DNA from 2 places in the Paenibacillus sp. FSL R5-0914 genome. Region 2 is predicted to be linked to the other one. Evidence: riboswitches for the same ligand, from Rfam matches in the RefSeq annotation. Region 2 holds a riboswitch; the other holds the start of a gene.
What was found. A riboswitch is a leader RNA that binds a small molecule or an ion and turns the genes downstream of it on or off. The one in region 2 is predicted to bind glycine.

Region 1: another riboswitch for glycine. It lies ahead of MKX60_RS04305 (amino acid permease); the one in region 2 lies ahead of gcvT (glycine cleavage system aminomethyltransferase GcvT).

The regions. Positions count from the first base shown of each region.
Region 1 is NZ_JBBORH010000001.1:987,035-999,335, forward strand. It holds gene MKX60_RS04280 (AraC family transcriptional regulator) at 1-637, shown strand, start outside; gene MKX60_RS04285 (hypothetical protein) at 798-965, opposite strand; gene MKX60_RS04290 (hypothetical protein) at 982-1,116, opposite strand; gene MKX60_RS04295 (alpha/beta hydrolase) at 1,321-2,172, opposite strand; gene adhP (alcohol dehydrogenase AdhP) at 2,323-3,339, opposite strand; glycine riboswitch at 3,537-3,617, shown strand; gene MKX60_RS04305 (amino acid permease) at 3,752-5,110, shown strand; gene MKX60_RS04310 (helix-turn-helix domain-containing protein) at 5,249-5,701, shown strand; gene MKX60_RS04315 (DHA2 family efflux MFS transporter permease subunit) at 5,780-7,243, opposite strand; gene MKX60_RS04320 (TetR/AcrR family transcriptional regulator) at 7,410-7,964, shown strand; gene MKX60_RS04325 (metallophosphoesterase) at 8,137-9,288, opposite strand; gene MKX60_RS04330 (helix-turn-helix transcriptional regulator) at 9,416-11,686, shown strand; gene MKX60_RS04335 (glycoside hydrolase family 3 N-terminal domain-containing protein) at 11,831-12,301, shown strand, end outside.
Region 2 is NZ_JBBORH010000001.1:1,471,413-1,483,713, forward strand. It holds gene gcvPB (aminomethyl-transferring glycine dehydrogenase subunit GcvPB) at 1-189, opposite strand, end outside; gene gcvPA (aminomethyl-transferring glycine dehydrogenase subunit GcvPA) at 186-1,538, opposite strand; gene gcvT (glycine cleavage system aminomethyltransferase GcvT) at 1,645-2,757, opposite strand; glycine riboswitch at 2,943-3,041, opposite strand; gene gcvH (glycine cleavage system protein GcvH) at 3,220-3,612, shown strand; gene MKX60_RS06335 (flagellar motor protein MotB) at 4,069-4,905, opposite strand; gene MKX60_RS06340 (flagellar motor protein) at 4,902-5,684, opposite strand; gene uvrB (excinuclease ABC subunit UvrB) at 5,962-7,953, shown strand; gene uvrA (excinuclease ABC subunit UvrA) at 8,072-10,945, shown strand; gene MKX60_RS06355 (hypothetical protein) at 11,656-11,865, shown strand; gene MKX60_RS06360 (S1C family serine protease) at 11,995-12,301, shown strand, end outside.

The DNA.
Region 1 (12,301 bases), 480 kb from region 2:
TATTGATGTAGCTATGAAATATGGATATGATTCGCCGGAGGCGTTTGCACGGGCCTTTAAGAATCTTCATGGTATTATGCCGACATCTGCGCGCGATACAGGCGTTTCTCTAAAAGCCTATCCTCGAATGTCCTTTCATATTTCAATAAAAGGGGATGTCGAAATGAATTACCGTATTGAGCAAAGAGGTTCTTTTGAGATGTTTGGAGTATATGGATTTATAAATGCAGACCAGAAAACAGCGTTCTCTGAAGTTCCTCAATTCCGTATAAAATGTGATGATGATGGCAGCGTTGATCTTATGAACGACTTACTGGGACGTTTTGGTGACACCATGTTACACGCCGCCCTTTACGATCACACTAAAGAATCTTTCAAATACATGGTCTGTTATCATTTACCTAAGGGTCTTGAAATTCCGGAGAGATTTACAAAACTTTTTGTCCCAACATTAACGTGGGCGATTTTCCCGGAGCCGCAATGTGATATGCAAAAACTATGGCAACGAATCTATTCTGAGTGGTTTCCGACATCTGAATACGAACAGGTTGAGGGCCCTAGTTTCGAAATGTATTATGGAATGGCACGGCATGGGAATGTTTCAGGAGAAATCTGGATACCGGTGAAGAAAAAATAACGCTCTTATGCGAGCGAAATGTAGGCGTTAACGAAGATGACAACTGAACAAATCTAGATTAATAAAGGGTCATCCCCACAAAGGATGGCCCTATAACTTGCCGTTACAGACAGCGCGGTGAGCCTTATCATAAGTAGGGCGAAAAAAAGGGAGTGACCACTTAATTTGCCGTCTTATTGACAAAATCAATCTCATTTCTGATCCCTTTATGGGCGTCATTCCACAGGCCCTTTGTTAGGTGAATGCGCAGCAGGCATGTGTTAGGGTCTTCGTCGTTATTGGCTTCGTTATACCACTCGGCGAAAATTGTGCGCAGCTTTGTCATCATCTCCGCGTTCTTCTCGTCACATACCCAGCCCAGGTTTTGACCGATACCATCGGCCCCCCGGTTCCAGCGCGATGGTGGACAGAGAGATTAGGCCGTCCTTGTTACCTACTTGTTCTTCCAGCAGCTTCATGGCTTCGTCGTACTTGCTCATTATATTACCTCCTAAAGTATCATAAGGCATACAATGTTAAGCTTATCATTGTGAAATCTTAGTGCATGTGAGGAATAATACGATAAAATATTAAATCGCTATCATAATCCTCTGTTCGACTTAGGTATGGTTCAACTGAAATGAGCATGAAATAAAAAAACACTAAGAATCAACTTAGTGTTTTTCGTTATACAAAGGAAAGCCTCAATTGCCCTCAAGAATCCACTTGCTTAGCTCTTTGTCAAAGGTTCCAGGTTCTTCAAACATCGGATTGTGGCCACTATGCTCAAAGATCACTTTTTTGACGTGCTTATAGGTTTCATTAACAGAATTCCAAAGTGAAACAGGCGCTACCAAATAATCATACCTGCCTAAACCGATAAATACTGGTTTGTTGAAGTTAGCGAGTGATTGTATAAGATTCAATTCTCCGAATGCTTCTCCCCACAGATAATCGATAATTGGCATATTCGTATATACATCTTCCCACATGTAAGCTGCGTCAAATGTATAATCATAAAAGCTTTGGGCTCCCATCCGAATACACATGTGAACGAATCGCCGTTCAGGATCTTTCTGAATGTCGCTTTCTAACAAAGCAATATCCATCTCGAACTGTCTTTTTCTCTCCGGACTTGCTGTCTCATTAAAAAATGCAAAACTTTGACGCTGTCTTTCCCCGCTATTTGTAGGTGCTGAATTCAATAAGGCAACTTTTTGAACATGGTAGGGATATTTTTTAGCATATTCCAAAGCCATGAAAGCATGTCCTGAATGCCCTAATAGGGTGAAATTTGTTAAGTTAAGATCTTGCCTTGCCGTCTCTATATCATCTAATACTTTCTCCAATCTATAATCTTCCGGTTGCAGAGTTCGGGGCGGCTTCACAAATCCTCTATGATCAAGGAAAATAAACTGAAATGTATCATATAAATCTTCTGAGAATAATTGAGTATAATAAACACTGCTGCCTATCACCAAAATAGGTTTCCCAGTTCCTTTTACACAATAATTCAGTTCAAATCCATCGCTATTTATAGTTTGGTACTTATTCATTTTCATCATCCTTTTTTCATTTTTATTTTACACATCACTCCTTCCCTTCACGGATTCCATTACATTCTCCATAGAACGCTCTAACATTCCGATCACCTCAAATTTTGTGGCTTGTAATAAATATTATGGTAGCATACTTTTTATTATTGATCATTTCGTCATATCAAGGACGATTCGACCATTGATTTTGCCTTCTAACATCAGATCGTAGATCTCATTAATATCTTCTAGTTTACGTGTCTCAATAATGGTTTTGATTTTTCCTTCTGCAGCGAATTGTAATGTTTCTTGTAAATCTTTGCGAGTGCCGACAATCGAACCGACTACCTTTGTTCCGTTTAATACTGTATCAAAAATCGGAACATCCATGGATTCAGGAGGCAGCCCAACCATGACGCAGGTACCGCCGCGGCGAATGGCCCGGTAGGCTTGGTCAAATGCTTTTTTCGCAACCGCCGTACAAACGACACCATGCACTCCACCGATTTCTTTTTGAATCCAGTCTGCGGCATCTTCTTTTAATGCGTTTACGGTTTTGTCTGCGCCAAGCTGTTTGGCAAGCTCCATCTTTTCATCCGACGTGTCGATGGCCACTACGTTCATTCCCATCACTTTTGCATATTGTACGCCAAGATGACCCAATCCTCCGACGCCGAAAATGGCTACCCATTCACCTGGCTTTACACCTGATACTTTCAAAGCTTTATAGGTCGTAACGCCAGCGCAAAATAAAGGTGCCGCTTCGATGAAGCTTAGATTATCAGGAACCTTCACTACATAATCGGCAGCTGCCACACAAAATTCTGCATATCCACCATCTACGGAATATCCAGAATTTTGCTGATCGAGACAAAGAGTCTCTCTTCCTGTAAGACAATACTCACAATGACCGCAGGCTGAGTACAGCCATGGAATTCCTACTCGGTCTCCTACCTTTAAGTGTGTAACTCCTTCACCTATTTCTTCAATAATCCCCACGCCTTCATGTCCGGGAATAAGAGGGAGTTTCGGTTTGACGGGCCAATCGCCATGAGCAGCATGCAAATCAGTATGACACACTCCGCACGCCTGAATATGGACAAGGATTTCTTTGTGTCCGGGTTTTGGTTTAGGTACGTCTTGTAGCTCTAACTTTTCTTTGAATTTCTTTACTACAGCGGCTTTCATTAGCATACTCCTTTAGTTTTTTGCTTTTCAAAAAGTAGTATGTTCATGAGGCTAACTTTAAATTCTTGAGACTTTTATCACTGATTAACACTCCCATCACAAGTAATATGTTAGAATATCAGAACAGCTTTACTGCGTTACCGCTTTATCAACTTCATAATTCACGAGCTATGATGGCTAAGGATTACACTTTAGCTGGAGCAGCTTCTGGAGAGACTGCGGAAATTCCGCGGCGCCGAAGGGTTCACAATCTCAGGCAAAAGGACAGAAGAGTACTGAATATGTATTTGTCATGCTGATCGCCATCAGTAGGGCGAATATTATTTGATATTCTTACGATCTGGGAGATTGGATGACATCCAATCTCTCTTTTTTTATTCCAATTTATTGTACTCACAAGGGGGAACTAGGTATGGCACAACCAGAATTAAAGAGAGAGCTGGCTAATCGGCATGTTCAACTTATTGCTATTGGCGGCACCATCGGTACAGGATTATTCTTGGGATCAGGCAAGGCGATAGAGAAGGCAGGCCCATCCATTATGATCACGTATTTAATCGTGGGTATTGCTGTGTTTTTTGTGATGAGAGCACTGGGAGAGCTCCTATTATCTAAAGCGGGCTATCAATCGTTTACGGATATTGCTGAAGACTACCTTGGATCACGGGTCGCATTCATTACTGGTTGGACCTATTGGTTTTGCTGGATCATGACGGCTATGGCTGATGTCATTGCTGTTGGCGTATATGTACAGTACTGGTTTGATATCCCGCAGTGGCTTCCTGCCATCGCCTGTCTAGTCGTGTTATTAGGACTTAATTTATTAACTGTAAAGAGCTTTGGGGAACTCGAATTTTGGTTTGCTTTAATTAAGGTAATTACGATTCTCGCCTTGATTGGTCTTGGGGTCATTTTACTGATCATAGGGTTTAAGACGGATGCAGGATCGGTGACGGTACGAAACCTATGGGAGCATGGGGGATTTTTTCCGAACGGCATATCAGGCTTCTTATTTTCTTTTCAAATGGTTGTATTTGCTTATGTCGGTGTGGAATTGGTGGGGGTGTCGGCAGCGGAAACAGCGGATCCGGAGAAAAATATCCCATCGGCGATTAATAAAATTCCTTTACGGATTCTATTCTTCTATGTTGGTGCGCTTTTCGTCCTGCTATGCATTAACCCTTGGACGGAGCTCAGTCCAGCAGAGAGTCCTTTTGTAAAAACCTTTACTTTAGTAGGGATTCCAATTGCCGCAGGGATTATTAATTTTGTCGTATTAACTTCAGCCGCTTCCGCTTGTAATAGTGGGATGTTCTCGACCAGCCGAATTCTCTATAATTTGAGTAGAAATAACCAGGCGTCACCTCGTTTGGGCAAACTGAATAAAAACCATGTACCAGGTAACTCGTTATTCATTTCTACAATTGTTATATCTGTGGGTGCTCTTTTGAGTAAACTTATTCCGGAGCAGGCTTTTGGAATCGTGACAACGATTAGCGCCATTTGTTTTATATGGGTGTGGGGCATTGTTCTTATCTGCCATATTAAGTATAAGAAAACCCGGCCAGACTTACAGGCGAAATCCAAATTCAAAGCACCGTTCACACCGGCTATTAATTATATTGTCTTAACTTTGTTCGCTGGAATACTGATCATCATGCTGTTCGCTGGAGAGACACGCCCGGCTTTATTGTGTACTCCATTATGGTTTGTTTTATTATTCATCCTGTATTCGATTAGAAGCAAAAAAGGAAAAAGTAATCAAGCTTGAGTGAGGTCAACATCAACTAGCGGTAAGCCTAGTGTTAACTGCAACTTGGGGTTGCGGGGCTGCAACTAAAGCGTTCTTTACTTCTGCATACGATTAATCCAATATAGGCTTATGAATTGCAGAAAGGTAGTTGCTGTTATGATCTTTGGGGAGAAGTTAAAAGCGGAAAGAAATAAAAAAAGTTGGTCACAAGAAGAACTGGCCGAGAAGCTGTTTGTAAGCCGACAGTCGGTTTCGAAATGGGAGAATGGTCAAAACTACCCAAGCATTGAAATCATTATTAAAATAAGCGATCTTTTTGGGGTAACTATCGATGAGTTACTAAGGAGTGACGAGGAGTTGACCAAAAAGGTGATAGAAGAAGGCAAGAAATTGGCTCACCCGAAATTAAAGTTTGTATTTGATGTCTTCGTAATAGCAGGCATTGTGCTATTAGTGATTAAACTCTGTGTTCTCTTTCTGAACAAAGTAATGGCACTAGAGATTACCTTGAATGGCGGGTCATTCTTTTGGAACTTCGGTTCTTTGATTTTAATGGTTGTTGGGGGAATCGGCTCCAGCATCCTGAAAGAAAAATATAAACAAGAGTAAGCCGAAGAGCCGGGAATAGCTATTAATAATGTAAAAGGACAGCTAATAGCTGTCCTTTTGACATTCCACTGTATGAGGTTATTCCTTGCTAACTAGGTTTGCTTTCTTTTCAATCGCGATCTTGCTCTTCATCGGCATAAATAATGTTATAACAAACGCGGCGACGGATAAAATCATCATAAAGTAATAGGCGTCACTTGCCCCAAGAATGGATGCAAGGGATTTAAGGATCTCAGGAGTAGTAGAGGGGTTGCTCTGCATCACTGTGGCCGCATGACTTGTTGCCTGTACTGTATAAATCGTAATTACGACAGCAGTACCGATGGCTCCGGCAATTTGGCGAACGGTATTGTTCACAGCTGTACCATGCGTGCCGAGTTGTTTGGGCAGTGCATTTAGTCCAGCCGTATTGAGTGGCATAGTGATGAAGCTTAATCCAATTCGCAGGCCAATGGTACGAATCATTAGATACGTATACGTTGTAGATTCAGATAGATCAGTTACCGCCCACATAGATGGAATAATAAAGAGTAAACCAATAATGAACAGTGGTTTAGCACCAAAACGGTCGTATAATTTACCGGTGACGGGTGACATGAACGCATTTACGAGCGCCCCTGGCAGCAATAGTAGTCCTGCATCAAATGCTGTAAAACCACGGCCATTCTGCAGATAAATAGGCAATAAAATCATATCTGCGTACATCATCATCGTGATTAATACGTTAATAAGAGAAGTCATCGTAAAAACTTTATTTTTGAAGACAGACAGGTTCAGCAGTGGATCATCAGACTTGATTTGTCGAAGACAGAATACGGCCGTAACAGCGATCCCGATCCCTAAGGTCAGAATTACTACTACATCGTCCCAGCCTTTACTGCCTGCACTACTGAAGCCGTATAAAATTAAGCCAAATCCAACGGTTGATAAAAGAACACTTACTACATCAAGCTTAGACTTAGACGTCTCGGATACATTCACTAAATACTTGAATGCCAACGCTATAACAATGATGACGAGTGGAATGAGGCCGATAAATAACCAGCGCCAAGAGTGATATTCAACAATAAATCCTGCGAGCGTTGGCCCAATAGCAGGAGCAAATATCATCGCCAGTCCAAGCAGTCCCATAGCACTGCCGCGTTTTTCAACAGGGAAAATAGCGAGCACAACGCTCATCATGAGCGGCATTATAATACCGGCACCTGCAGCTTGGATCATCCGTCCGACTAAGAGTAGACTAAAGCTCGGCGCTGCTGCACAAATGATTGAGCCAATTAATAAAAATGACATGGCACTTAGAAATAATTGACGTGTTGTAAAACGTTTCATTAAATAGGCTGTAATCGGAATCAATATCCCGTTGACCAGCATAAAACCCGTTGAAATCCATTGTACAGTTGTTGCCGTGACATCAAATACATCCATCAGACTACTTAAGGCGACATTTAAAAGCGTCTGATTGAGTGTAGATAAGAAACAACCAAAAATTAGAATGGTTAGTAGGATTCCTTTATTTATTTCCTTAATATCTTCTTGCATGGTGCAGGCCTCTCTTCATTGCTTTTTCGACACAGTGTCGATAAAATAAATCATATCAGCATTTAAACGGTATTCCTATTTGCAATTTTATTGAAAATGTCGACTAATCGACAGAATGGGTAAATTAGTTGATGAAATACTATATAAACGATAATAGAGGGATGAAATGTCCGAACATAAAAGAGTTGATCCACGAGCCATTCGCTCAAAAAAGATGCTGAAAAATGCTGTTTTTTCATTATTGGCCGAGAATGTGGAGATTTCTCAATTGACTGTCCAAAAAATCGCCAACCGTGCTGAGCTGAATCGTGCAACGTTTTATTTGCATTATGAGGATATTAACGATTTATTGCGCCAGATCGTACATGAAATCTTTGATGACCTGTCCATGAAGGTTGAACCGTTATTACAAGTGAAGAGCAGTATCGAGCAGGAGCAGTTGGTCACATTTTTAAGTTATTTTTATGAATACCGGCAAATCTTTGCTGTATTGGTAGAGCACAAAGGCTTCAAAAACCAATTAACCAACCTATTAAAAAATACTATCGAAAAGCGAAGAAACGTGAGAAACATAGATTCCACTAAGGAGGTTGTCTCCCTTGATATTATTGCAGCATCACTATTAGGGATTATTATGTGGTGGATTAAGGATGGCAGCCAATATAGTGCGGAATACATAGCAGGTCAAATTACCTTGATGTATAAAAGAAGGTATTTATAATCGCTAGACTATGCTACAGGAGGATATGGGTAAAAACCGTTGTATGATGTAGAGAGACAAATTTCAAGATAACGGATATTCTCCGCACCAACCTTAGGTAAAACTATAAAAAGCGGCAGTCTAGGGCGGTAATTCTCGTCCAAAGGCTGTCCGCTTTTTTTTATAAATCATTCTATTTAAAATCAACTTTAATTAGTGCTATCTCACTATTCGTTCCAATGCGTAATGGCGGTCCCCAAGTCCCTGCACCAGATGTGACGATGACGTTAGGGCTGTTCTGATTTTTCTGATAGTGCCCGTAATCTACTGTAAACATAGCGTTGGTGATTAGATTTGCAGGAAATACTTGTCCTTGATGCGTATGTCCGCTAAGTATTAAATCGACATCATCTCCGTACTGAATCATATTCGTGGGTTGATGATCCATTACGATAACGGGCATAGTTGTATCAATGTTACCCATCACTTCAGAAGTAACTGCTCTAGCATTTCCTTGATCACCAATCGGTGATGAATCTCTCCTGCCAACTACAACGAATTGATTATCAATAACGACATGCTCATCATTTAGAAGTTTAATATTACTCTTATCTATAAAGTTCACAATCTCATCGTATGATCGTCCTGCATCATGGTTACCTAAACAAGCATAAACCCCATAGGTAGACTGAATAGTATTTAATAACTCTATTCCTTTGGAAGGATTAGAGAGCGCATAGTAGTTACCATTAAATATATCTCCTGACATCAACACAATATCCGGCTGCATGTTATTAATACGATCAACAACGTCTTCAATAAACTTTACATCATTTACGTAGCCTAAATGTAAGTCGCTGATCAGAACAATATTTAAATGATCTAACGACGTGCTTTTATGTATTTGGATCGGATAAGTAACTTCTTTTATCTGATTCGCATTATAAATCCCATAGGACACCAACCCTATGACTAGAATTAATACTACTGACCTTGTATGAAAAATAACACGTTTTGGCGCAGGGGAGGGGATGATTTTGATCCATTTAATAATAAGTAAGATTACATCGGAAAGGAGTAACAGCAAGAACAAATAGAAGTAGATCCCCATCCAATAGTCCCCGAATTGGCCAATAAAATTAACAATACTTGAATCGGTCGTCATAGCTGAAGAGGACAATAGTAAATTAATAATGATTGTTACCGCACACAAGCTGTAGATGACTCCGTATATAATCCCATTAATACTTGGAAATACATGTTGTAACCATTTAAAAATTTTTCTTGCGATGTAATAGTTACTTGCCGCGTACATAGCGAATATAAACAGAAATGCAAATACCATATGATGCACCGTCCTATTTTTTTAGATTTCAGAGAGCAATCGTTTATAATCAATAATTATGAGCAAATGGTCAGGTACTCAGTAACAGTAACATATTTTTTCATGTTGGAAGAGGAGATTGTTGATTTTGAATAAGAAGAAAAATGGATCAGATCAAATCGTACTGGCCGCAATCGAAACGATTGAGGAAGTGGATTTTCTACTTATGACGGAGTTAACGGCATGGTTTGTTCTTTCTGGTTATCTGGAAATTATGCGAAACGGTTCGGATATTTTGATTCGGACAGGCGATATTTTCGTTTTCAATAAAGGTGATATTGTTCGTGTAATTGGCAGTGAAGAGAATGCGACGCTCTCGGTAAAGTTTCTAACCAATGAGTATCAAGAGGAGTTTCCGGCATTTAAGCTTAACATTCCACTATCGATGGTGTACAAAAAAGATGGATATGAGCTTGTGAAGAATTGTATGGCGTACTTGTACGTCGAAAGGATATATCCGGGAGCCGGTTCTGATTATATCATCGAAGGGTATTCGAAACGTTTAATCGGATTGCTGTACCGATATCTTGGGCCAGAAGATGAAAAGAAGCAAGTTCATACTGCTTCGGATAAGGTAAAAGAAATTGTATCATATATCAATGTTAATTATGCGGACAAACTCAGCCTGGATGAGATTGCTGAAAAGTCTTATAGTAGCAAATACTACCTGGCACATTCCTTTAAAAATCAGCTAGGGATTTCAATCGGAAATTACATCAAAGAAGTGCGATTGTTTCATAGCTTACGTATGCTGGAAAATACGAACGAGAAGATTGTCACGATTGCTTTAGCTAACGGCTTTCCCAATGTACGCTCATTTAACGAGGCATTTAAAATAAGGTATGAGCTTTCACCTGCTGAATTTCGTGAACAGCGTCAAATAAGAGCGGTGCAGAATCGTGTCGATGCGGAGCTGTCCCAAGATGTATTAGCCTTACTATCGCCGTATGTGCCGTTAGGTGAATTACCGGCTGGCCCATCTATTGCCCCCAATCGCATCGAGGTTCAATTAGATTTGCATAAAACGATCGGCCAGTACTCAAAGGTGAATCATGTTCTTAAAATAAAAGGTAAACTTATGGATAGCCGTTTGCTCGAAGTGCGTCAGCGTCTAGGGGTGAAGTGGGTAGCGGTCAATCGTATTTTTAAAAAAGTGGATATACGGTTGAGCGAAGGGAAGCTGGTCTGTTCATTTAGTGAGTTGGATCGAATATTGCAGCAGATCGTGTCTGTTGGCATGATTCCCTACCTTCAATTTCAATCTATAGATTTGGATGATTGGGAGAAGCGGGGATTTCATAACAATGAATGGTTTCAAACGGTAATGACTGAATTGAATCTCCATCTGCAGCAAAATTATATGACAAGTCAGGATTGGATGTACGAGTTCCGCTGCTTCTATGAAATGAAAAATAGCAGGCAATTGCGTCTGTCGCTAGTGAATGCCATTTCAATTTTTAAAAACTATATGAACGTGGTCATTCATTTTCCCATCCCGCCAGAAGATGCGGTGTTGCTTGATATAATCTGCCATAATGCCGTTTATTGCATTGATGACTGGACCCGTATGCGCAAGATTCCACTTGAAACTGCGCTTAATTATCTATTTGATGAAGACTACATTCGGGTCATTGGTGAGAATACAAACATACAAGATCAGAATCGTATTTTGGATCGAATGCTGATTTACGATCAGGATGATTATCTACACGCCTATTCGGATCTAGCGCAAGCAAATGCAAGCATTTGGCAATATATAAACCTAATGAATCAAAACGAAATTGCAGGTCACTATTTCCCCCCCTTATCACTCGATTCTGCGAAGTTGTTTGAGTATTTTCCAGATGAGCTGGCAAGTAAGCTTTCATTACTTACACCGGATGGTCGTTACAAGGACAATTGGTATGCGACAGAGTTTGTGAGTCGCTTGTTTGATGAGATTGTGTTCAAAAACAACTCATGTATCGTGACAAAACAGCAAGATAATTACCGCATTTTAACTGTTTATCCAGAAGAAGAGCAACATCTGTTTATCAATGAAAATAAGGAAAAACTGGAACTAGCTTGGCATAAGGCAAAAAGTCCCTATGTCTTTGTGAAGATGGAACTTACAAACCTTGAAGGGACATACCGATTGATCAAGCAACGATTAACAACTGAGCAGATAGATCAGCGATTAGACCTTGCTGATTTAAGAAAATGTAAAAAGTTGTCCTTCGAAGATATTGCGTATTGGAATGCGATTAATCGACCTTCGAGAAGCGTAGAGCAACTGAAAATAAAGGGAAATCATACACTTGAGTTCGAAGTCCCGATATTCGGAATCTTTATGATCGACCTAGAAAAGACTAATGATTAATGCTAAATATTGCTCACTCGATTTCTTGATAAATCGAATGAACGCAATATTTAGCTTTTTTTTCGACAAGATCCTCATAGTTAAAATGTAAGCGCTATATTATGATTGTGAAAAAGAAAGACGATACCGGAGGGGGTCGCCGTGGTGGACAATTTTAATACTAAACGCGTTAAAAAAAGTGAAATCGTGCAAAAGGTGAAGGAAGATAAAGCTAAGCTGCGAGCGCGAAAGCAAGAAATTAAAGCGCTACCGGAAGCAGAACGAACAGCAGCGATTGAACAGGACAAACAATTAAGAAAAGAGCAAAAGCAACAAACAAAAATGGAGTTGAAAGCTCTAAGTCGCAAAGATCGTAGAGCGATGAAAAAAGAAGCGAAACGCTACAAGAAAATTAAAAATAGACCAAGACGTTTCACCGGCTGGTCGATCGTAGCGCTTGTTGTCATATTGTTGTTCGTACAATTCGGTGCAACCGCTTCTAGCATCATCGATGCGCTGACAGGAAAACACATTACAGCCGTAACCGATTCCCCTGAGGCGCTTGCAGCACGTGAACAAGGTGGAAAAATAGCTGAAGAAATTGCGAATGAAGGCATTGTTCTATTGAAGAATGAT
Region 2 (12,301 bases):
CAAGGAAGTGTAGTGGCGAATGACATCCACTTCCGATACTTCTGGAAGCACGACGGGTTCGCTACGGAGTAAACCTGATGGAATCAGAGATTCTAAGCTTTCTTCCTGCGGCACATCGCATAGTGGCAAAGAATAGGCCGAACGGCCGGGACGGCTTAATTCAAAAATTAGACTTTGCTCCGGTTTCATAAACAGCCCTCCAGTGCGCTAGCGAATTGGTCGATTTCGTTTTTGCTTCTTTTTTCCGTAACGGCTACCAGCATATGTCCAGCAAGTTCAGGATAATCACGGCCCAGATCATAACCGCCTAGATAACCTTCCTTCAGCAGCTTCGAATTAATTGCACTTACGCTGCTTCCTTCCGGAAGCTTCACGACAAACTCGTTAAAGAATGGGGAGGAGAAGGTTAGTTCAGCCCCTGTTAGTTCGCTTAGTTTATTAGCGGCGTAATGGCTTTTACGAATGTTCAGCTCGCCTACTTCACGCATCCCTTCTTTACCCATTACGGACAGGTAGACGGATGCGCAGAGTGCGAGCAGCGCCTGATTGGAGCAAATATTCGATGTCGCTTTTTCACGACGAATATGCTGCTCACGAGCTTGGAGTGTCAGAACGAAGCCGCGTTTACCGTTACGGTCAACAGTTTGACCAACGATACGACCTGGCATGCGGCGCATTAAATGCTCTGCTACAGCGAAGAAGCCACAGGTTGGACCGCCGAGGGAAGCTGGAATACCGAGTGGCTGAGCGTCACCGACTACGATGTCGGCTCCGAGCTTACCTGGTGTTTCTAGAATGCCAAGAGCGATCGGATTTGCACTGACGACGAACAATCCTTTAACGGCATGGATCAGCGGCTCAACGGAGCTAAGATCTTCGATGCTGCCAAAAAAGTTAGGCGATTGCATCAGTACTGCAGCCGTATCACCATCAATGGCCTCAGCAAGCTTAGCCTGATCGGTAACACCGTCTCTATAGTCAATCTCCACTACCTCAAGACCCCAAGCATTAGCCGATGTGCGTAACACTTGGCGCGCTTCAGGATGAACGGTGCGGGAGACAATTAATTTTTTGCGTTTGGTGGCACCAGCTGTGAGGACTGCTGCTTCGGATAATGCGGTTGCGCCATCATACATACTGGCATTGGCAACTTTCATACCGGTTAGTTCGCAAATGTAGGATTGGAATTCGAAGATCGCTTGCAGTTCGCCTTGGCTGATCTCTGGTTGGTAAGGAGTATAAGCAGTGTAGAATTCCGAACGGGAAATGACATGGTTGATCACCACGGGGATGTGATGGTCGTATAATCCGGCGCCGAGGAAGCTGGCGTGCGAATCGAAGTCAGCATTTCGGTCAGCGAGACCTTTCATGTGACGTAGCAGGGCGTACTCATCGAGCGGTTCAGACATCGGCATAGTGCCTTGATAACGGACGGCTTCAGGGATATCGGAGAACAGCTCATCTATGGACTGAATCCCGACGGTTTCCATCATCTCTACGCGGTCCTGTGCTGTCATGGGCAGATAACGGTGCTTCATTAAGGTTTCACTCCTTGGCTTTTTTAAAATATAAGAAAGTACAATTTTCACGTTATACTTTATCCTTTTATTTCTCGCTTAAAAGTTCACCGTCCTAATATGGACGCTAAAGGCGTTTATACTTGTAAAAAGGGGCCTTAATCACGACAGCTTTAAGCTGCTTGCCACGTATCTCTACGAAAACCTCTGTGCCTATTTCACTGTAAGCTGTATCAAGCAAAGCTAATCCCAGGTTGCGTTTCAGCGTTGGAGATTGGGTTCCGGTTGTGACCTCTCCGATTTTGATGCCGTCCGCATAGACTGGGTAATGGGAGCGTGGAATGCCTCGATCAATCATTTCTAGACCGACAAGACGGCGGGGGAGACCCGCTTCTTTTTGCTGTATCAACGCATCGCGTCCGATGAAATCCGCTTTGTCCAGCTTCACGAAGAACTGTACTCCAGCTTCAAGAGGCGTGATGTCAGCCGACAGCTCCTGACCGTACAGTGGCAATTTTGCCTCGAAACGAAGCGTATCCCGTGCGCCCAGTCCAGCAGGTGTTAATCCGTGAGGAGAGCCAGCTGCGAGAAGGCCGTTCCATAACGTTGCTGCCACATCCAGCGGAGCGTAAATTTCGAAGCCATCTTCACCGGTATAACCCGTACGGGAGATCAGTACTTCTACACCGCAGACGGTTGCGCGTTCGATGAAGTGGAAAGGCTTGAGCGTTGAGATCGGTGCATCAGTAACTTCTGCGAGTATGGTCTCTGCCAGCGGACCTTGCAAGGCGAGCAAAAGCGTCTCGTCAGAGACATTAGTGAGTGTGACTTCACCGAATTCAGAGGTCAGATGCTCTTGCAGCCACTGGAAGTCCTTATCGATGTTGGAGGCATTTACGACAAGCATATAACGGCCTTCACTTAGTCGATACACGAGTAAATCGTCGACCACCCCGCCGTTTGGATAACAGAGCAGCGTATATTGTGCCGCACCATCGGTAAGGCGGCTGACATCGTTGGTCGTCATTTTTTGTAAGAAGGCTTCAGCGCCGCTTCCGATCACCATGAATTCACCCATATGCGATACATCGAACAGTCCAGCCTGCTGGCGAACAGCCTCATGCTCCTTCACGATACCTGTAAACTGTACTGGCAGCTCCCAGCCGCCAAAATCAATGCACCTGGACTCCGCATAAGCGGAATAGAGATCATAAAAAGGCGTTCTTTTCAAAGCATCCATGTCGTCACTCCCCTAGTCTGATTACATACGAAAAAAAGGACAGGCAGAAGCAATCATGCATAAATGCACTAATCGCTTTCTGCTCTGTCCTTTGTACCTGAGAGTTACCCTGCGTAACTAACATGCAAGTTTCCCCGTTGGTGACCTGACGCACTCAGCCTCGCGTCTGATGCTCTCCAGAGGTACGTCCGACAAAGGTCCTTTTGCCTGAGAGATTCACCCCTGTTAGGGCTTACTCCTTCGGCGCCGTCTTCAAGTGAGACAGTCTCTCCCTATGCCATCATCCGCAACTGTATTTGTTTCTTATGTCTCCATTAAACGGGTATAGGAGGGCGCTGTCAACAAGAAAAAGTCAAAAAAACGACAAATTTATTTTACTTTTAGTAATATTGACATTATGCTCCGCGATCACTTAGGCTATAACTAATTTAGAATTCCAATTTGGAAATGAGGCGGCTTGAAATGAGTGAAGTTTTAGATAACCTTCTTTACAGCGAAGAGCATGAGTGGGCACAGCAAGTGGAAGGACGCGTAGTACGTGTTGGGATTACGGATCATGCTCAGCATTTGTTAGGCGATATCGTATTTGTGGAATTTCCTGAAGTGGGTTCGGCCATTTCAGCTGGCGACAGCGTAGGCAGTATCGAATCCGTTAAGACCGTATCGGAACTCTATTCACCCGTCTCTGGGAAGGTTACCAAGATTAATGATGGTTTAGAAGCTAGTCCAGAGCTAATTAATGATAAGCCGTATGGTGAAGGTTGGATTTTTGAAATTGAAGTGGACGGAGAGTATGCTGATGCTGTAAAAGGACTGCTAGATGCAGCTGGATATCGTGCATTGGTAGGGGAGTAATTCTAATTTTTTTCTGAATATTAATTTCACCGAATGTGATATTTATAGCAGCAAGTTTCCGTTTTTGGGGACTTGCTGTTTGGTGTTTTTATATAGATAGTGGTGGTGATTTTTGAGTTAAATCCTGGGACTCTTTAGAATTATGGGATTTTATTTAAAAGCGAATCTACTGATTGTGGAATTAGGGAAAACCTCCCTTATTTTAGACGAATATAGCGTGACACAAAGGGTTTTAGGGAATTCCTCCCTAAAATTTCAGTGAAAAGCGCTATTTCTGACTAAATAGGGTATTAATCAGGGAGGAATTCCCTAATTCTGCGCCTGGACAAGGGAATAGGCAGATAATCAGGGAGTATTTCCGTAATAAATAGTGGCGAGCCCATTTTGGTATGTTGATAAGCAGATTCGCTCCCGCACAGGCCTAGCTATTGTAACTAGCTCTGAGTAAAACATTTTTTAGGCACCCTCTTGAAGCTGCCGCAGCACAATGATCTCTACACGGCGGTTCTTTTGCTTACCTGCAGCTGATGTGTTCTCCGCGGTGGGCTGGGTATCAGCATACCCTGCATATTGAAAATTGTCGGGGTTCAACCCTTCATGATCTAAGAAAAAGCGAAGCACTGACAGCGCACGAGCACCAGATAGCTCCCAGTTGTCGTTATAGTGAGAAGCCGAAGATACTGGAGTATTGTCGGTATGTCCTTCAATGCTGATCTTTGCGCCGATATCGCTGAATAAGCCAGATAACTGCTGAAGAGCAGGCAGGGCTGGAGACTTCAGGTCTGCCTTACCTATATCGAAGAGAAAACGGTCACTGAGTGTGATTTCTATCCCCTGCGGTTTGTCGGCAACAAAAATTTGTTCTCCGAGATTATTTTCCTCTACATAGTTCGTAATCACACCCATTAATTCAGCAAGTTTAGCCTCTTGTTCTCGAAAAGCAAGTTCACGTGCCGAAGGTGTTTCGTTCTCCGTTTGTTCAGCAGATCCATCATTCGGTCTCGCAGTTGCAGCTGCATTCCCATTCCCGTCTGTACTTTCCGGTTTGTTCTCAGTTGATTTCCCAGCATCTAAAATGCCGTTCCCACCCTCAAGGACAGTGCTGCCAGATTTGAAGGTCTCGGATAACGAGCCTGTCACGATGTTATATTTGTCAGTATCCAGGCTGCTCATCGCATACAATATAACGAAAAAAATAAGTAAAAGTGTAATTAGATCAGCATAAGTAATCATCCAACGGTCGCGGCTTTCCCGAGTCTCTACACGCCGCTTGCGCCGGTCTCTTTGTCTCATAGAAGACCTCTAGTTTCCGCACGGTCATTCGTGTCCGTGTCTGAGATGAATGAGTTCAGTTTTTTACGCACCAGCAAGGGGTGATCCCCGTTCTGCAAAGAAAGAATGCCGACGAGCAGCATTTCCATACTATGTAGCTGGCTTTGACTGCGGGATTTGATTTTGGAAGCGATGGGTAAAAATATTAAATTAGCGATGGCAACACCGTACAATGTTGCGGTAAATGCCACTGCGATAGATGTGCCCAGATTTGACGGATCTGTAAGGTTGCCAAGTACACGGATGAGCCCCATCACCGTCCCGATAATTCCCATCGTTGGTGCATATCCACCTGCAGCTTCAAAAATCTTAGCATAGTTCTCATGCTTCAATTCTTTAGCATCCATTTCTAATTCAAGGATCTGTCTTACCTGCTCAGGATCAGTGCCGTCGACAATAAGAAGTAGACCTTCACGTGTAAAAGGGTCCGGATGTTCTTCAGCTTGTTTTTCTAACATTAGAACGCCGCCGCGACGGGCCACGGTTGCCATTGCAATAAGTTCTTCTGCTTTTTCTACATCACGATCAGGGTTGCTACCGAAAGCCATGCGTAATGCTGTTGGAATGGAGCGCAGCTTAGATGCCGGGAAACTGATCATAACGGCGGCAAACGTACCCCCGAACACAATCAAAGCTGCATTAAGCTGCAGCAGTCCTGAGAGGCTTCCGCCTTCCCAGAGATAGCCGCCGATTAACGCAGCCAGTCCAGCCAATAGGCCGATTATTGAGGTAATATCCATGCTTCAAGCTCCTAACATTTCTATGTATTATGGTTTGCAACGATCTAGGCAACACTGTATAATGAACGGGAACACATATTCTTATCTTCCATATTTTTTAATTATAAGAAAGTATAAGTTTCACGTTATACTTTAATCCTTATAATTCTCGCACAAACGCTTAACGTCTTTTAGAGACGCCAAAGGCGTTTTAGCTTGCCATCGTATGGAGAGAGAACATTCAGACAACAATTATAATATATTAATCTAGTTTAGACGATAGAGGGGAGACGGGCAAATGAGTGATATTGTCGTCAGTACAAAGACTTTTGAATTGGAGTCCGAGTATACACCCCAGGGCGATCAGCCTCATGCCATAGAGGAATTACTACAAGGCATCCGGCAGGGCAAGAAGCACCAGACGCTGCTGGGCGCGACGGGTACGGGTAAGACGTTTACCGTTGCACAAGTTATTTCCAAATTAAACCGCCCGACGTTAGTTATTGCGCACAACAAGACTTTGGCTGCCCAACTGGCGAGTGAGTTTAAGGAGTTTTTTCCGCATAATTCGGTAGACTATTTCGTCAGCTACTACGACTATTACCAACCAGAGGCGTATATTCCCTCCTCCGATACTTATATCGAGAAAGACTCCAGTATTAATGAAGAGATTGATAAATTGCGCCACTCCGCAACGAGCTCCTTGTTCGAACGGCGTGACGTTATTATTGTGGCGAGTGTGTCTTGTATTTACGGCCTCGGTTCGCCGATGGAATACGGAAGCTTGCTTTTGTCCTTGCGGGTAGGGATGGAGAAGCCTCGAAATGAGATTTTGAGCAGGCTAGTGGATATCCAGTACCAGCGTAATGATATCAATTTTGTACGCGGAACCTTCCGTGTACGTGGTGATGTGGTTGAGATTTTCCCGGCATCTCAGGGTGAGCATGCCATTCGGGTCGAATTGTTCGGTGACGAAATTGAGCGAATCACTGAGATTGATGTACTGACGGGTGAACTGATCGGGGAGCGCGATCATGTCGCTATTTTTCCGGCGTCTCACTTTGTTACCAAGGAAGAAACGATGCGAGTGGCACTGGTCAACATTGAAAAAGAGCTGGAAGACCGCTTAACGGTTCTTCGTGACGCAGGAAAGCTTCTTGAAGCTCAGCGTCTGGAACAGCGGACACGTTATGATATTGAGATGATGAAAGAAGTGGGCTTCTGCTCTGGGATTGAGAACTATTCCGGTCCGCTCACCTTCCGTGAACCAGGGGCAACTCCGTATACATTAATGGATTATTTTCCAGATGATATGTTGATCATTATTGATGAGTCCCATGTAACACTTCCACAGATTCGGGCGATGTATAATGGTGACCGGGCGCGTAAGACGGTACTGGTAGAGCATGGTTTCCGTTTGCCGTCTGCGCTGGATAACCGTCCACTCCAGTTCGAGGAATTCGAAGAAAAAGTGAAGCAGATCGTATATGTTTCAGCGACACCAGGACCCTATGAAATGGAGCACTGCGACACCATGGTGCAGCAGATTATCCGGCCTACAGGTCTTTTGGATCCGATCATTGAGGTTCGTCCTACAGAGGGACAAATCGATGACTTGATTAGTGAAATTCGTGATCGGGTGGAACGAGACGAACGCGTACTCGTCACAACGTTGACGAAGAAGATGTCAGAGGATCTGACGGATTACTTTAAGGAAATTGGGATTAAGGTTCGTTATATGCACTCTGATATCAAAACGCTGGAGCGGATGGCGATCTTACGTGATCTTCGACTTGGTACATTCCATGTTTTGGTAGGGATTAACCTGCTAAGAGAAGGTCTCGACCTCCCGGAAGTATCGCTGGTCGCTATTCTCGATGCGGATAAAGAGGGCTTCCTTCGTTCCGAACGCTCCCTAATTCAGACGATTGGTCGTGCGGCCCGTAACTCCGAGGGTCGTGTAATCATGTACGGTGATCGAATCACTGATTCGATGGAGAAGGCGATGAGCGAAACGTCGCGTCGTCGCGCCATCCAGATCGCCCATAATGAGAAGCACGGCATTACCCCAACCACCATTAATAAAAAGGTGCGTGACATCATCGAGGCAACGAAGGTTGCCGAGTCCAAAGCGGATTACCTCACGGGTGTTGGTGGCAAGATGAATAAGAAAGAGAAACAAAGCCTGATCCAGCGTCTGGAAGCCGAGATGAAGGACGCTGCGAAGAACCTGCAATTCGAACGCGCGGCAGAGCTGCGTGACGCATTGTTGGAGCTCCGGGCCGAGTAATAAACCTTAAATGCATCACCGATATTTAAAATAAGTAATTGAACGGTGCTGTCCTGGCCGTTCTTTTTGAATAAATAGAAAACAGCTTTGATATTTGATTCATTAAGGAGAGGTTCCGTTGGCGAACGATAATATTGTAATTAAAGGCGCGAGGGCGCACAATCTCAAAAACATCGATGTGACGATTCCACGTGACCGTTTCGTCGTGCTGACGGGGCTGAGCGGCTCGGGTAAGTCTTCGCTTGCATTTGATACGATTTATGCTGAAGGACAGCGGCGTTATGTTGAATCCTTGTCAGCTTATGCTCGTCAGTTCTTGGGGCAAATGGAGAAGCCGGATGTGGATTCGATAGACGGATTATCTCCGGCAATCTCTATTGATCAAAAGACAACAAGTCGCAACCCGCGCTCCACAGTTGGTACGGTTACTGAGATCTATGACTATCTCCGGTTGCTTTTTGCTCGAATCGGTCACCCTCATTGTCCAGAGCATGGAATTGAGATTACTTCCCAGACCGTTGAACAAATGGTAGACCGGATTATGCAGTATCCAGAGAAGACTCGTTTGCAAATCCTAGCGCCTATTATTTCAGGACGTAAAGGTGAACACAAAGGACTCTTCACAGATATTTCTAAGCAAGGGTTCGTACGTGTGCGTGTGGACGGTGAGCTAAGAGATCTGTCTGAGGATATTGAACTTGAGAAGAATAAAAAACACACCATAGAAGTTGTTGTAGACCGGATCGTCGTTAAAGACGATGTGGAGACCCGGCTGACGGATTCACTGGAGACGGCACTTAAACTTTCGGGCGGTAAAATCCTTGTGGATATCATCGGTCAGGAAGAGCTTCTGTTCAGCTCTAATTTTGCTTGTCCGATTTGTGGTTTCAGTATTGAAGAGCTGGCACCACGTATGTTCTCCTTCAACAGTCCGTTTGGAGCCTGCACAGAGTGCGATGGACTTGGAATGAAGATGGTGGTCGATCCAGATCTGCTTATTCCTGATGCTGAGAAATCCATTGAAGAAGGTGCTTTTTTAGCTTGGACTGGAAGTACTTCTAATTACTATCCGCAATTTCTGAAGTCCGTGTGTGAGCATTTTAATATTCCACAGAACGTTCCAGTGAGCAGTTTAACACCTGATCATATGAATAAACTACTGCATGGTACAGGTAGCGAGAAGGTTCGCTTCAAATATGAGAATGATTTTGGACAAAAGAAAGATGCGATGGTTGCTTTTGAAGGGATTATTCCGAATCTGGAGCGTCGTTACCGGGAGACCGCATCTGACGGTATTCGTGAATTTATCGAAGGATTTATGAGTGCTAAGCCTTGTCATGTCTGTAAGGGCAAACGTCTGAAGAAAGAAATTTTGGCGGTGACGATCAACGAGCAAAATATTTCGGATATTACCGATCTCTCGATTGGTGACTGTCAGCATTGGTTTGAAGAAATAAAGTTAAGTGAGAAAGAGACAGCTATCGCCAATCTCATTCTTAAGGAAATCTGCAATCGTCTGGGATTCCTAGTGAATGTCGGACTGGACTATTTGACACTTAGCCGCGCAGCAGGCTCGCTATCTGGTGGTGAAGCACAGCGTATCCGGTTGGCCACTCAGATCGGTTCCAGTTTGATGGGTGTACTGTACATTCTGGATGAGCCAAGTATTGGTCTGCATCAACGGGATAATGATCGCCTGATCTCTACGCTTGCTCATATGCGTGACCTAGGCAATACGTTGATTGTTGTAGAGCATGACGAAGATACGATGATGGCAGCGGACTATATTATTGATATCGGACCGGGTGCGGGTATTCATGGTGGACAAGTTATGGCGCAAGGAACACCGGAAGAGATTATGAAAGATCCGAATTCCTTAACCGGTGAATATTTAAGCGGTCGTAAGTTTATTCCAGTTACCGCTAAGCGTCGTGCTACCGATGATCGTTGGATAGAAATTCGTGGCGCTAAAGAGAATAACCTGAAAAATGTGAATGTGAAGATTCCATTGGGTGTATTTACGGCGGTGACTGGTGTGTCGGGCTCCGGTAAATCTTCACTTATTAACGAAATTCTGTACAAGAGCTTGGCACGACAGCTGAATAAGGCTGTGAAGGTGCGTCCGGGTCAGCACAAAGAAATTCGTGGCTTGGAAAATCTCGATAAGGTTATTGAAATCGACCAATCGCCAATTGGGCGTACACCACGCTCTAACCCAGCAACCTATACTGGCGTATTTGAAGACATTCGTGATCTGTTCTCGAAGACGAATGAGGCAAAGGTACGGGGGTTCCAAAAGGGACGCTTTAGCTTTAACGTAAAAGGCGGACGCTGTGAAGCTTGCCGTGGGGACGGAATTATCAAGATTGAGATGCACTTCTTGCCTGACGTATACGTTCCTTGCGAGGTATGTAAAGGTAAACGTTATAACCGGGAAACACTAGAAGTGAAATATAAAGGGAAAAACATTTCCGACGTGTTGGAGATGACTGTAGAGGATGCTACAGAGTTCTTCGTGAATATCCCTCGTATTCACCGTAAAATGCAAACGCTGATGGATGTGGGTCTTGGCTACATTAAGATTGGTCAGCCAGGTACAACATTATCCGGTGGTGAAGCGCAGCGTGTGAAGTTGGCTTCCGAGCTATACCGTCGTAGTACCGGTAAGACACTCTATATTTTGGATGAGCCTACAACAGGTCTGCATGTGGACGACATTGGTCGTTTACTAGAAGTATTGCACCGCTTGGTGGATTCCGGAGAATCGGTTCTTGTCATTGAGCATAATCTGGACGTTATTAAGACCGCTGATTATATCATCGATATGGGACCAGAAGGCGGCAGTGGCGGCGGAACCGTACTGGCAACAGGAACACCAGAGAAGATCATTACTGTTACGGAGTCTTACACAGGTAAGTATCTGAAGCCAGTTCTGATTCGTGATACAGAGCGTACTGAAGCGCTTATGCTTGAGACGGCGGAAACTACCTAAGCTATAAATAGCTGGATAGTATAACTACTAAATAATAAAGGTCGCGGCAATTTGCCGTGGCCTTTATTGTTTGTTGTCCAAAATTATTATTTTGGGAAAACAATTGATCGGTACAATTGCTGGTAGTCACCAGTAAATTAGAGCCTTTATCCGTTCTGATGTGAGTTTTCTAGTAAACGTTATATGACTCCTATAAAAAGAATACTAAATAATAGGCGGGATAGGCATATGTAGGGCATGTCCGTCGTAAGATTTAATGAGGAACATGCTGTTGCTGTAAGTATACTTAATGGGTAATAGAATAACTGTAGGCTCAATGGTTCCTTGAAAAATAAATAACTATTTGTAATATACATTTTGTTCTATTAAAAGCTTCAGCTACTAGATTGGGGAAGCAGCCTTAGAACTAAAATCAAACCGATAATCGGCTAATTTGAGGGGGCTTAATCCATAACTGATACTTCATTTCATCACCTTCAAAAAATAGAGCATTACTCGTTAGGGTTGTATCTCTTTTGCCGGAAAACATCAAACGTCAATGAACAAAATCAATAATTTATCCGATTTTGCAGTAATAAAATATTTTTTTTGCGACAAATACATAATTTTTCTACAAAACCTATTGCATCGCCCAAATGGTAGCGATAACATAGAAGAGGATATGGGGAATACTGGATCTTGCTTGACAACATTTTTGAGGAGGTAAGGTAATGCTACTTGCAGAAGTTGCCGCGCAAGGACCGTCTAAATTTCATACCTTTGATGTTTTTATGATTTTATTCACTATCCTAATTTTGGTTGGAGTCGTTCGGTTACTGAGAGCTCCCCAAAAGAACAAGTTCGCCATTGCTTTCGGAGCGGTTAGTTTGTTGGTTTTTATAATCTCTGACTATGCCATGGTGATGCATTGGTTAAGTTAACGGAAGAATTAAATTGAACAGCTTTGCACCAAAAGACTCCTTTAACGCCGTGGGCGCATTGAAGGTGTCTTTTTTTCAAATTATATAATGTAAAATTAATCCATTCGCAGAGAGAGGGTCTGGTGAAGGTTGATGAGGATTGGGGAGAAGCTGGTGAAGAAAGGAATGGGCTTGCTGCTGTGCGGTTTGTTGCTGTCAGGAGTATGGAGTGAGTCGGTTTATGCGTTGGGTGATACGACTAAGACGGTTAGCGCGGCGACCACAACCCAGAGAGACAAAATCAAAAATTCAACAGCAGCGGAAGACCCCGTACCAGGGATTATTAAAAGTATCACCCCCTCCGTAGTGGGCATTATCGGCAAAGACGATAGTGGGGGGGCTAGCGGACCGGATGATCGATACAATCTGACGCATGGTTCTGGCATTATTGTGAAAT